Regions from separate parts of the Pseudomonas helvetica genome, predicted to be linked through region 1. Evidence: predicted binding sites of a transcription regulator. Region 1 holds the regulator's gene; the other holds the start of a gene.
What was found. Region 1 encodes sigma-54, which starts transcription at its own class of promoters, with help from an activator protein. Its sites were predicted from a motif close to ANTGGCATNNANNTTGCTNT; they were not measured.
Positions count from the first base shown of each region.

Region 1 (5,081 bases):
GACGCCAACGAATTTGGCGGAAGCACGGGCATGCAGACCCAGTTTGTTGATGATTTCAATTTCCAGAGCAGGCATCGCGGTGTGAATCCTTTAGCTAAGGTCGCGGTGGCGAACCTGGACGTTCTTCAGGGATTGTTGCAGGACCTGACCCAGGCGTTCGGTCAGGTAGACGGAGCGATGATGCCCGCCGGTGCAGCCAATGGCGATGGTGACGTAAGCGCGGTTGCTGGCGGCAAAGCGCGGTAGCCATTTGAGCAGGTAAGTGGAGATGTCCTGGAACATCTCTTCGACATCCGGTTGAGCTGCCAGGTACTCGGCAACCGGCTGGTCCAGCCCGGACTGACCGCGCAGTTCCGGCTTCCAGTATGGGTTCGGCAAGCAACGTACGTCGAACACCAGATCGGCATCCACCGGCATGCCCCGCTTGAAGCCGAAGGATTCCACCAGAAACGCAGTGCCCGGCTCTGGCTGGTTCAAGAGGCGCAACTTGATGGTATCGCGCAACTGATACAGGTTCAGATTGGTGGTGTTGACCTTGAGGTCCGCCAGGTCGGCAATCGGTCCCAGCAGATTGGTTTCGTCATCGATGGCTTCGGCCAGCGAGCGGTTGGCGCTGCTCAGCGGGTGGCGGCGACGGGTTTCCGAGAAACGCTTGAGCAAGGTTTCTTCGTCGGCGTCCAGGTACAGCACATCGCATTGAATGTGCCGGCTGCGCACTTCTTCCAGGAGTTCCGGGAAGCGTGACAGGTGGCTCGGCAGGTTGCGCGCATCGATGGAAACCGCAACCAGCGGTTGCGCCAGTTCGGTGTGAATCAGTGCGCGCTCGGCCAGTTCCGGTAACAGGCCGGCCGGCAGGTTGTCGATGCAGTAGTAACCGTTGTCCTCCAGTACATCGAGGGCGGTACTTTTACCTGAGCCAGAACGGCCGCTGACGATGATCAAGCGCATGATTAGTGACCGTTCTGCTCGTCGAGGACAACCTGATACAGGGCTTCATTACTTTTTGCGCTGCGCAGGCGATCACGGACTTCTTTACGATCGAGCATGCTGGCGATCTGGCGCAGCAGTTCCAGGTGCGCATCGGTAGCGGCTTGCGGGACCAGCAGAACGAATAGCAGGTCGACCGGAGCGCCGTCGATGGCGTCGAAATCTATAGGAGCGTCCAGGTGCATCAAGGCACTGATGGGCGACTCGCAACCTTTGAGGCGGCAGTGGGGGATGGCGATGCCGTTGCCAAAACCGGTGGAGCCGAGTTTTTCACGGGCGACCAGACTCTCGAAGACATCCTGCATGGCCAGACCCGGCACTTCGCGGGCGATCAGGTTGGCAATTTGTTCGAGGGCTTTCTTTTTACTGCCGCCCGGCACGTTCACCAAAGAACGGCCGGGGGTCAGGATGTTTTCAAGTCGGATCATGGGTTGGGAGTGTTAACGACCGGTCGCGCCCTGGAGGAGGCTCTGGGTCTTTTCCTTATGCTTTTTGAGTTGTTTATCCAGCTTGTCGGTCAGGGCGTCGATCGCGGCATACATGTCGTTATGCTCAGCGTTGGCGACCACTTCTCCACCGGGGATATGCAGCGTGGCTTCGATTTTCTGCAGCAGCTTCTCGACGGTCAACGTGACCTGCACATTGGTGATCTTGTCGAAATGCCTTTCTAATCGGTCGAGCTTTTCGCCGATGTAGATGCGCAGGGGTTCGGTCACTTCCAGTTGGTGTCCACTGATGTTGACTTGCATACAGCTTCTCCTTCGTTGCCAGTGCATAAGGCGGCAGGCTGGCTTGCCTGCCACTAGAGCGTGTCCGAAAAGCTTTCGAACACACCCTGGAACGCTATGGCGTAGCCCGTCACATCAACCGCTTGCGTTCGCTCGAAGGCGCGATCCCCAGGGACTCGCGGTACTTGGCGACGGTGCGGCGGGCCACCTGAATGCCTTGTGCCTCCAGTAAACCAGCGATCTTGCTGTCACTCAACGGCTTTTTCTGATTTTCCGCTGCAACCAGTTTTTTGATGATTGCGCGGATCGCTGTGGACGAGCATTCGCCGCCTTCAGAGGTGCTGACATGGCTGGAGAAAAAGTATTTCAGTTCATAAATACCGCGTGGGGTATGCATGAATTTTTGCGTGGTCACCCGTGAAATCGTCGACTCGTGCATGCCGACCGCTTCAGCGATGTCATGCAGGACCAAAGGCTTCATGGCCTCATCGCCGTACTCAAGGAAGCCGCGCTGGTGCTCGACGATCTGGGTAGCGACTTTCATCAGGGTTTCGTTGCGGCTTTGCAGGCTCTTGATGAACCAGCGCGCTTCCTGCAACTGATTGCGCATGAAGGTGTTGTCGGCGCTGGTGTCGGCGCGGCGGACAAAGCCGGCGTATTGCGGGTTGACGCGCAGGCGCGGAACCGACTCCTGGTTCAACTCCACCAGCCAGCGCTCGTTGTCTTTGCGCACGATGACGTCGGGAACGACGTACTCGGCTTCGCTGGACTCGATTTGCGAGCCTGGACGCGGATTCAGGCTTTGCACCAGTTCGATGACCTGGCGTAGCTCATCTTCCTTGAGCTTCATGCGGCGCATCAGTTGGCTGTAGTCGCGGCTGCCCAGCAGGTCGATGTAATCGATGACGAGGCGCTTGGCCTCAGCCAGCCAAGGGGTCTTGGCGGGCAATTGACGCAGTTGCAGCGACAGGCATTCGCTGAGGTTGCGTGCGCCGATACCGGCCGGCTCGAATTGCTGGATGCGATGCAGGACGGCTTCGATCTCGTCGAGCTCGATGTCCAGTTCCGGATCGAAGGCTTCGAGGATTTCCTCGAGGGTTTCGTCCAGGTAGCCCTGATTGTTGATGCAATCGATCAGGGTCACCGCGATCAGTCGATCGGTGTCGGACATCGGTGCCAGGTTCAATTGCCAGAGCAGATGACTCTGCAGGCTTTCGCCGGCGGAAGTGCGAGTGGTGAAGTCCCATTCGTCGTCATCGTTGCTCGGCAGGCTGCTGGCGCTGGTCTGGTAAACGTCTTCCCAGGCGGTGTCGACCGGCAGTTCGTTAGGGATGCGCTCATTCCAGTCGCCTTCCTCAAGGTTGTCTACCGTCGGCGCGGTTTCCTGGTAGGAGGGTTCCTGGATGTCGGTGTTGGGTTTCTGCTCGATATTGTCCGCCATCGGGTCGGCGTTATCGAAGTCGTCGCCTTCTTCCTGGCGTTCGAGCATTGGATTGGACTCCAGTGCCTCCTGGATTTCCTGTTGCAGGTCCAGGGTCGACAATTGGAGCAGGCGGATGGCCTGTTGCAGCTGCGGTGTCATCGTCAGCTGCTGGCCCATTCTCAAGACTAGCGATGGTTTCATGGCAGGGGCTTAACACCTTATTCGCCGGCGCACATGCGCCATCCACTACAGGGCGCCGGAGCGCCAAACATAAGCAAATTATATGCCTGAAACTGAAGTGTTTGCCTAGAGCGCTGTAACAATAAATACGTATAGTTTTATTGGGGCAAGCGCTCCGGCGACTGACCAGACACCTCAGTGCTTACAGGCGGAACTCATGGCCCAGATACACTTCCTTGACCAGGTCGTTGGCCAGGATGGTTTCGGCGTCGCCTTCGGCGATCAATTGACCGTCGTTGACGATGTAGGCGGTTTCGCAGATGTCCAGGGTTTCACGGACGTTGTGGTCCGTGATCAGCACGCCGATACCCTTGGCCTTGAGGTGATGAATGATCTGCTTGATGTCGCCCACCGAAATCGGGTCCACGCCGGCGAAAGGTTCGTCGAGCAGGATGAATTTCGGTGCCGTGGCCAGGGCGCGAGCGATTTCCACACGGCGACGTTCGCCACCGGAAAGGCTCATGCCGAGGTTGTCGCGGATATGGTTGATGTGGAATTCCTGCAACAGGCTTTCCAGCTCTTTGCGACGACCGGCCTTGTCGAGTTCCTTGCGGGTCTCGAGGATGGCCATGATGTTGTCGGCGACCGAGAGTTTGCGGAAGATCGACGCTTCTTGTGGCAGATAGCCAATACCCGCTCGTGCACGACCGTGCATTGGCTGGTGGCTGACGTCCAGGTCGTCGATCAGTACGCGCCCCTGATCGGCCTGGACCAGGCCCACGATCATGTAGAAGCAGGTTGTCTTGCCGGCACCGTTCGGGCCAAGCAGGCCGACGATCTGGCCGCTGTCGATCGACAGGCTGACGTCACGCACGACCTGGCGGCTCTTGTAGCTCTTGGCCAGATGCTGGGCTTTCAGAGTTGCCATTACTGGGCCTTCTGCTCGTCGGTTTTCTTTTTCGGCTGGATCACCATATCGACCCGTGGGCGCGGCGCAGTGACCGAGGCACCGGTAGCGCGGCCTGCGTTAGCAACCTGCTTGACGGTGTCGTAGACGATTTTCTCGCCTTCGGTGGTGTTGCCTTCGTTGATCACCTTGGCACGGTCGATCAGTACGATGCGGTTTTGCGCGGCATGGTACTGGATAGTCACCCCGTAGCCCTGGACGGGTTTGGTGTCGGTCGGCTTTTGCAACTGCTCGAAATACGCCAGGTTGCCCACCGAGGTCACGACATCGATATCGCCGGCCTTGGTGCGGGTGATGGTCACGGTGTTGCCTTTGATGATCATCGAGCCCTGGGTAATGATCACGTCACCTTTGTAGGTGGCCACGCCATTCTTGTCGTCCAGCTGAGCATCGTCAGCCTGAATGCGAATGGGTTGCTGGCTATCGTTCGGCAGAGCCCAGGCGCTCACGCTTCCCAGTGCTGCGCCCAGACTGAGCAAAATAGGGAGAGTTTTAACGAGCCTCATACTGTCCTCTTACGTTCGATAGCAGGTGTATCCTGCTGTCTTTCAAATACGCTTTCATTCCGTTACCAGTCGATACACCACCAGCGCCGTCGATTCTAACGGCTTGCTGGGTCTGCGCATATTGCTGTTGCGGGAATACCGTCATACGACTACTGGTAATCAGCATCGGGCGGTTCTGCTCGTCCGTGCGTGCGATACGTACCGAGTCGATCAATTCAACTTCAGTGCCGCCTGAATTGACCTCGCCACGCTTGCTCTGGATGTGCCAGGGGTACGCGGTGCCCCGATAC
Region 1 covers NZ_CP150917.1:5,281,991-5,287,071, reverse strand. Annotated here, with positions in the region: gene AABM55_RS24480 (HPr family phosphocarrier protein) at 1-75, opposite strand, end outside; gene rapZ (RNase adapter RapZ) at 91-948, opposite strand; gene ptsN (PTS IIA-like nitrogen regulatory protein PtsN) at 951-1,415, opposite strand; gene raiA (ribosome-associated translation inhibitor RaiA) at 1,428-1,736, opposite strand; gene AABM55_RS24460 (RNA polymerase factor sigma-54) at 1,846-3,339, opposite strand; gene lptB (LPS export ABC transporter ATP-binding protein) at 3,521-4,246, opposite strand; gene lptA (lipopolysaccharide transport periplasmic protein LptA) at 4,246-4,791, opposite strand; gene lptC (LPS export ABC transporter periplasmic protein LptC) at 4,778-5,081, opposite strand, start outside.

Region 2 (5,081 bases), 1.5 Mb from region 1:
TAGCATCGGCAATGACTTCACGTTCACGCTGACGGTCCTCGACAGGCTTGCCGCTGTCCCACTTGCTCAGCGCGACTTTGTCAGCAATCACCAGTCGCTCCTGAATGGTGCTGAGCAGCGGGGCGAGGGCCGCGGGTGCCGGGGTTGGAGCTGGAGCATGAGTGGCAGTGGTGGCAGCGCAGGCAGTGTTGGCGAGCAGGGCGGTGAACAGTGCAAGGCTCAAACGTAGGTACATGGGACGTCTCTTCTTCATTCCGTGGAAGGGCATGATGCCTATAACAGTAGGCCTGATAATAAGTGTTCGCCCACAAAAAAGGCCTCCCGAAGGAGGCCTCTTTTTTGTTACGCCGCTTGCGCGGGCGTTACTGGATCAGCAGCTGTAGTACAGCTCGTATTCCAGTGGGTGTACGAAGGTGCGTACTTTGATTTCTTCTTCGCTTTTCAGGGCGATGTAAGCGTCGATGAAGTCGTCGCTGAAAACGCCGCCTTTGGTCAGGAACGCACGACCTTTGTCCAGCTCTTCCAGGGCTTCTTTCAGGCTGCCGCAAACTTGTGGGATCTCTTTCGCCTCTTCAGGCGGCAGGTCGTACAGGTTTTTGTCAGCCGCATCGCCTGGGTGGATCTTGTTCTGGATGCCGTCCAGGCCAGCCATCAACAGTGCAGCGAAGCCCAGGTACGGGTTGGCTGCCGGATCCGGGAAACGTGCTTCGATACGGCGAGCGCGAGGGCTCGACACGTAAGGAATACGGATCGAAGCGGAACGGTTGCGAGCCGAGTAGGCCAGCATTACTGGAGCTTCGAAGCCTGGGACCAGACGCTTGTAGGAGTTGGTCGACGGGTTGGTGAAGCCGTTCAGGGCCTTACCGTGCTTGATGATGCCGCCGATGAAGTACAGGGCGGTGTCGGACAGGCCGGCATAACCTTCGCCAGCGAAGGTGTTCTTGCCATCTTTGGCGATGGACAGGTGAACGTGCATACCCGAACCGTTGTCGCCGTACAGCGGCTTAGGCATGAAGGTCGCGGTGCGGCCGTATGCATCGGCAACGTTGTGTACGCAGTACTTCAGGGTCTGAACTTCGTCAGCCTTGGCGACCAGGGTGTTGAACTTCACACCGATTTCGTTCTGGCCGGCAGTCGCCACTTCGTGGTGGTGAACTTCGATGACCAGGCCCATTTCTTCCATGGCGTTGCACATGGAGGTACGGATTTCGTGGTCGTGGTCGAATGGCGGAACCGGGAAGTAGCCGCCTTTGACGCCTGGACGGTGGCCTTTGTTGCCGCCTTCCACGTCCTGGTCGGACATCCACGAACCTTGTTCGGAGTAGATCTTGAACATCGAGCCGGAGATGTCGGACTTGAACTTCACTTCGTCGAAGATGAAGAACTCAGGCTCTGGACCGACGAAAACGGTGTCGCCGATACCGGTGGACTTCAGGTATTCCTCGGCGCGCTTGGCGATGGCACGTGGGTCACGGTCATAGCCTTGCATGGTCGAAGGCTCGATCACGTCGCAAACCAGGATCAGGGTCGGCTCTTCGGTGAACGGGTCCAGGACGGCAGTGGTGTCGTCCGGCATCAGGATCATGTCGGAAGCTTCGATGCCTTTCCAGCCAGCAATGGAGGAACCGTCGAACATTTTGCCTTCTTCGAAGAAAGCTTCATCCAGCGCATCGCGAGCCGGCATGGTCACGTGGTGCTGAGTGCCTTTTGTGTCCGTGAAGCGCAGATCAATCCACTTGACGTCATGATCTTTGATGAGTTGAACCGACTTCGACATAGTGTCCTCCGGGTGGCTTCGGGCTTAGTAATGGATGCCCTTAGAATGTGGGTGATGCCGGCGCGAATACTCTGCCTTGGCAACCTGCCTCACAAGGGAGCAAATTGCATGCCAGTGCCCCGACTTGGGTTAATTGCCCCAATATCACGCTTATAAAGGTGCAAGGCGCTTTAAAACAGGAAATATCGCCCTTTAATGTAGCGCTCAATTTCATAAATGACCTGTTTTGGTGCATTGAAAACCTTCTGCACATTAACTGGTTAAACCTTGAGCAATTTCCGCTATAATCCGCGCCCCCCTTTTTCGGCTGGCCCTGCGCGCGCTGTTTTCATGAAACTAATCGTAAAAGTCTTCCCCGAGATCACCATCAAGAGCCGCCCGGTACGGACGCGTTTCATCCGTCAATTGGCCAAGAACATCCGTGCTGTGCTCCGCGACCTGGACCCGGCCGTGGTGGTGAACGGCGTGTGGGACAACCTCGAGCTGGAAACGCACGTCAGTGACCCCAAGGCCTTGAAGGACATGACCGAGCGCCTGAGCTGCATGCCGGGCATCGCGCATTTCCTGCAGGTCGACGAGTACCCGCTGGGCGACTTCGACGACATCGTTGCCAAGTGCAAGCAGCACTATGGTGATTCGCTGGCCGGGAAGATCTTTTCGGTGCGCTGCAAGCGTGCCGGCAAGCACGAATTCAGCTCGATGGACGTCGAGAAATACGTCGGCAGCCAGCTGCGTCGTCAGTGCGGCGCCGCCGGGATTTCGCTTAAACAGCCTGAAATCGAAGTTCGCATCGAAATTCGCGACAAACGGTTGTTCGTGATTCACAGCCAGCACAACAGCATCGGCGGCTACCCGCTCGGCGCGCTGGAACAGACCCTGGTGCTGATGTCCGGCGGTTTCGATTCCACCGTCGCGGCTTACCAGATCATGCGCCGCGGGCTGATGGCCCACTTCTGCTTCTTCAATCTCGGCGGGCGTGCCCACGAATTGGGCGTAATGGAAGTCGCGCATTTCATCTGGAAGAAGTACGGCAGCTCCCAGCGCGTGTTATTTGTCAGTGTGCCGTTCGAGGAAGTGCTGGGAGAAATTCTCGGCAAAGTCGATAACAGTCATATGGGCGTAGTATTGAAGCGTATGATGTTGCGCGCTGCGTCCCGGATCGCGGATCGACTGGACATCGAGGCACTGGTCACCGGCGAAGCGATTTCCCAGGTTTCCAGCCAGACGCTGCCGAACCTGTCGGTGATCGACTGCGTGACCGACAAGCTGGTGTTGCGTCCGCTGATCGCCAGTCACAAGCAGGACATCATCGACCTGGCCAACGAAATCGGCACCGCCGATTTCGCCAAGCACATGCCGGAGTACTGCGGGGTCATTTCGGTGAACCCCAAGACCCACGCCAAGCGTCCGCGCGTGGAGCATGAAGAGAAAGAATTCGATATGGCAGTGCTCGAGCGTGCGCTCGAGAACGCCAAGCTGGTGCCGATCGATCGGGTGATCGACGAATTGGGCCAGGATGTGCAGGTTGAAGAAGTCAGTGAGGCGCTGGCCGGTCAGATCATCATCGACATCCGTCACCCGGATGCCGCCGAAGACGACCCGCTGGAGCTTGCTGGTATCGAGGTACAAGCGATGCCGTTTTATGCTCTGAACGCTCGTTTCAAGGAACTGGACCCTACTCGCCAGTACCTGCTGTATTGCGACAAAGGCGTGATGAGTCGCCTGCATGCCCACCATTTGCTCAGTGAGGGGCATGCCAATGTGCGCGTTTATCGACCGAGCTAAGAGCCCGGGGCTGTTTGCCTGTGGCCTGCGTCACCGGCCCCCCGACGCCGCCGTCAAGCTGTAACGGCAAGGCCTGACTCTACTGTAAATCGCTGCCAAGACTTGTCAGCACACCGAATCCTCTGATCGAGATACACAAGTGATCGAAAATCTACGCAACATCGCCATCATTGCTCACGTTGACCATGGTAAGACCACCCTGGTAGACAAGCTCTTGCGTCAATCCGGCACCCTGGAGCGCAACGAGCTCAACGACGAGCGCGTGATGGACTCCAACGACCAGGAGAAAGAGCGCGGTATTACCATTCTGGCGAAAAACACCGCCATCAACTGGAACGGCTACCACATCAACATCGTGGACACCCCGGGCCACGCCGACTTCGGCGGTGAAGTTGAACGCGTAATGTCGATGGTTGACTCCGTTCTGCTGCTGGTTGACGCTCAAGACGGCCCTATGCCGCAAACCCGTTTCGTGACCAAGAAGGCCTTCGAAGCCGGCCTGCGTCCGATCGTGTGCATCAACAAGGTTGACCGTCCAGGCGCACGTCCGGACTGGGTTCTGGACCAGATCTTCGACCTGTTCGACAACCTGGGTGCTACCGAAGAACAGCTGGACTTCCAAGTCGTCTACGCTTCGGCCCTGAACGGTATTGCCGGTCTGGACCACACCGACATGGCTGAAGACATGACCCCGCTGTACCAGGCGATTGTTGACCACGTTCCAGCTCCAAAAGTTGACCGTGACGGTCCATTCCAGATGCAAATCTCGGCACTGGACTACAACAGCTTCCTGGGTGTTATCGGCGTTGGCCGTATCGCTCGTGGTCGCGTCAAGCCGAACACTCCGGTCGTGGCTATCGGCGCCGACGGCAAGAAGCGTAACGGTCGTATCCTGAAGCTGATGGGTCACCACGGTCTGCACCGTATCGACGTTGAAGAAGCTGCGGCAGGCGACATCGTGTGCATCAGCGGTATGGACTCGCTGTTCATCTCCGACACCCTGTGCCACCCGGACACTGTCGAGGCGATGAAGCCTCTGACCGTTGACGAGCCAACCGTTTCCATGACCTTCCAGGTAAACGACTCGCCTTTCTGCGGTAAAGAAGGCAAGTTCGTGACTTCCCGTAACATCAAGGAACGTCTGGACAAAGAGCTGCTGTACAACGTTGCACTGCGCGTTGAAGAAGGCGACTCGGCTGACAAGTTCAAGGTTTCCGGCCGTGGTGAGCTGCACCTCTCGGTACTGATCGAAACCATGCGTCGCGAAGGCTTCGAAATGGGCGTTGGTCGTCCGGAAGTGATCATCCGTCAGGTTGACGGCGTGAAGCAGGAACCGTTCGAAAACGTCACCATCGACACCCCTGAAGAATCCCAGGGCAAGGTCATGGAAGAGATGGGCCTGCGTAAAGGCGACCTGACCAACATGGTGCCGGATGGCAAAGGCCGTGTTCGTCTGGAATACAACATCCCTGCTCGCGGTCTGATCGGTTTCCGTAACCAGTTCCTGACCCTGACCAAC
Region 2 covers NZ_CP150917.1:353,387-358,467, forward strand. Annotated here, with positions in the region: gene AABM55_RS01600 (chorismate mutase) at 1-235, opposite strand, end outside; gene glnA (glutamate--ammonia ligase) at 371-1,777, opposite strand; gene thiI (tRNA uracil 4-sulfurtransferase ThiI) at 2,108-3,562, shown strand; gene typA (translational GTPase TypA) at 3,702-5,081, shown strand, end outside.
Region 2: the regulator sigma-54 is predicted to act here: its motif matches at 1,874-1,893, upstream of glnA (glutamate--ammonia ligase).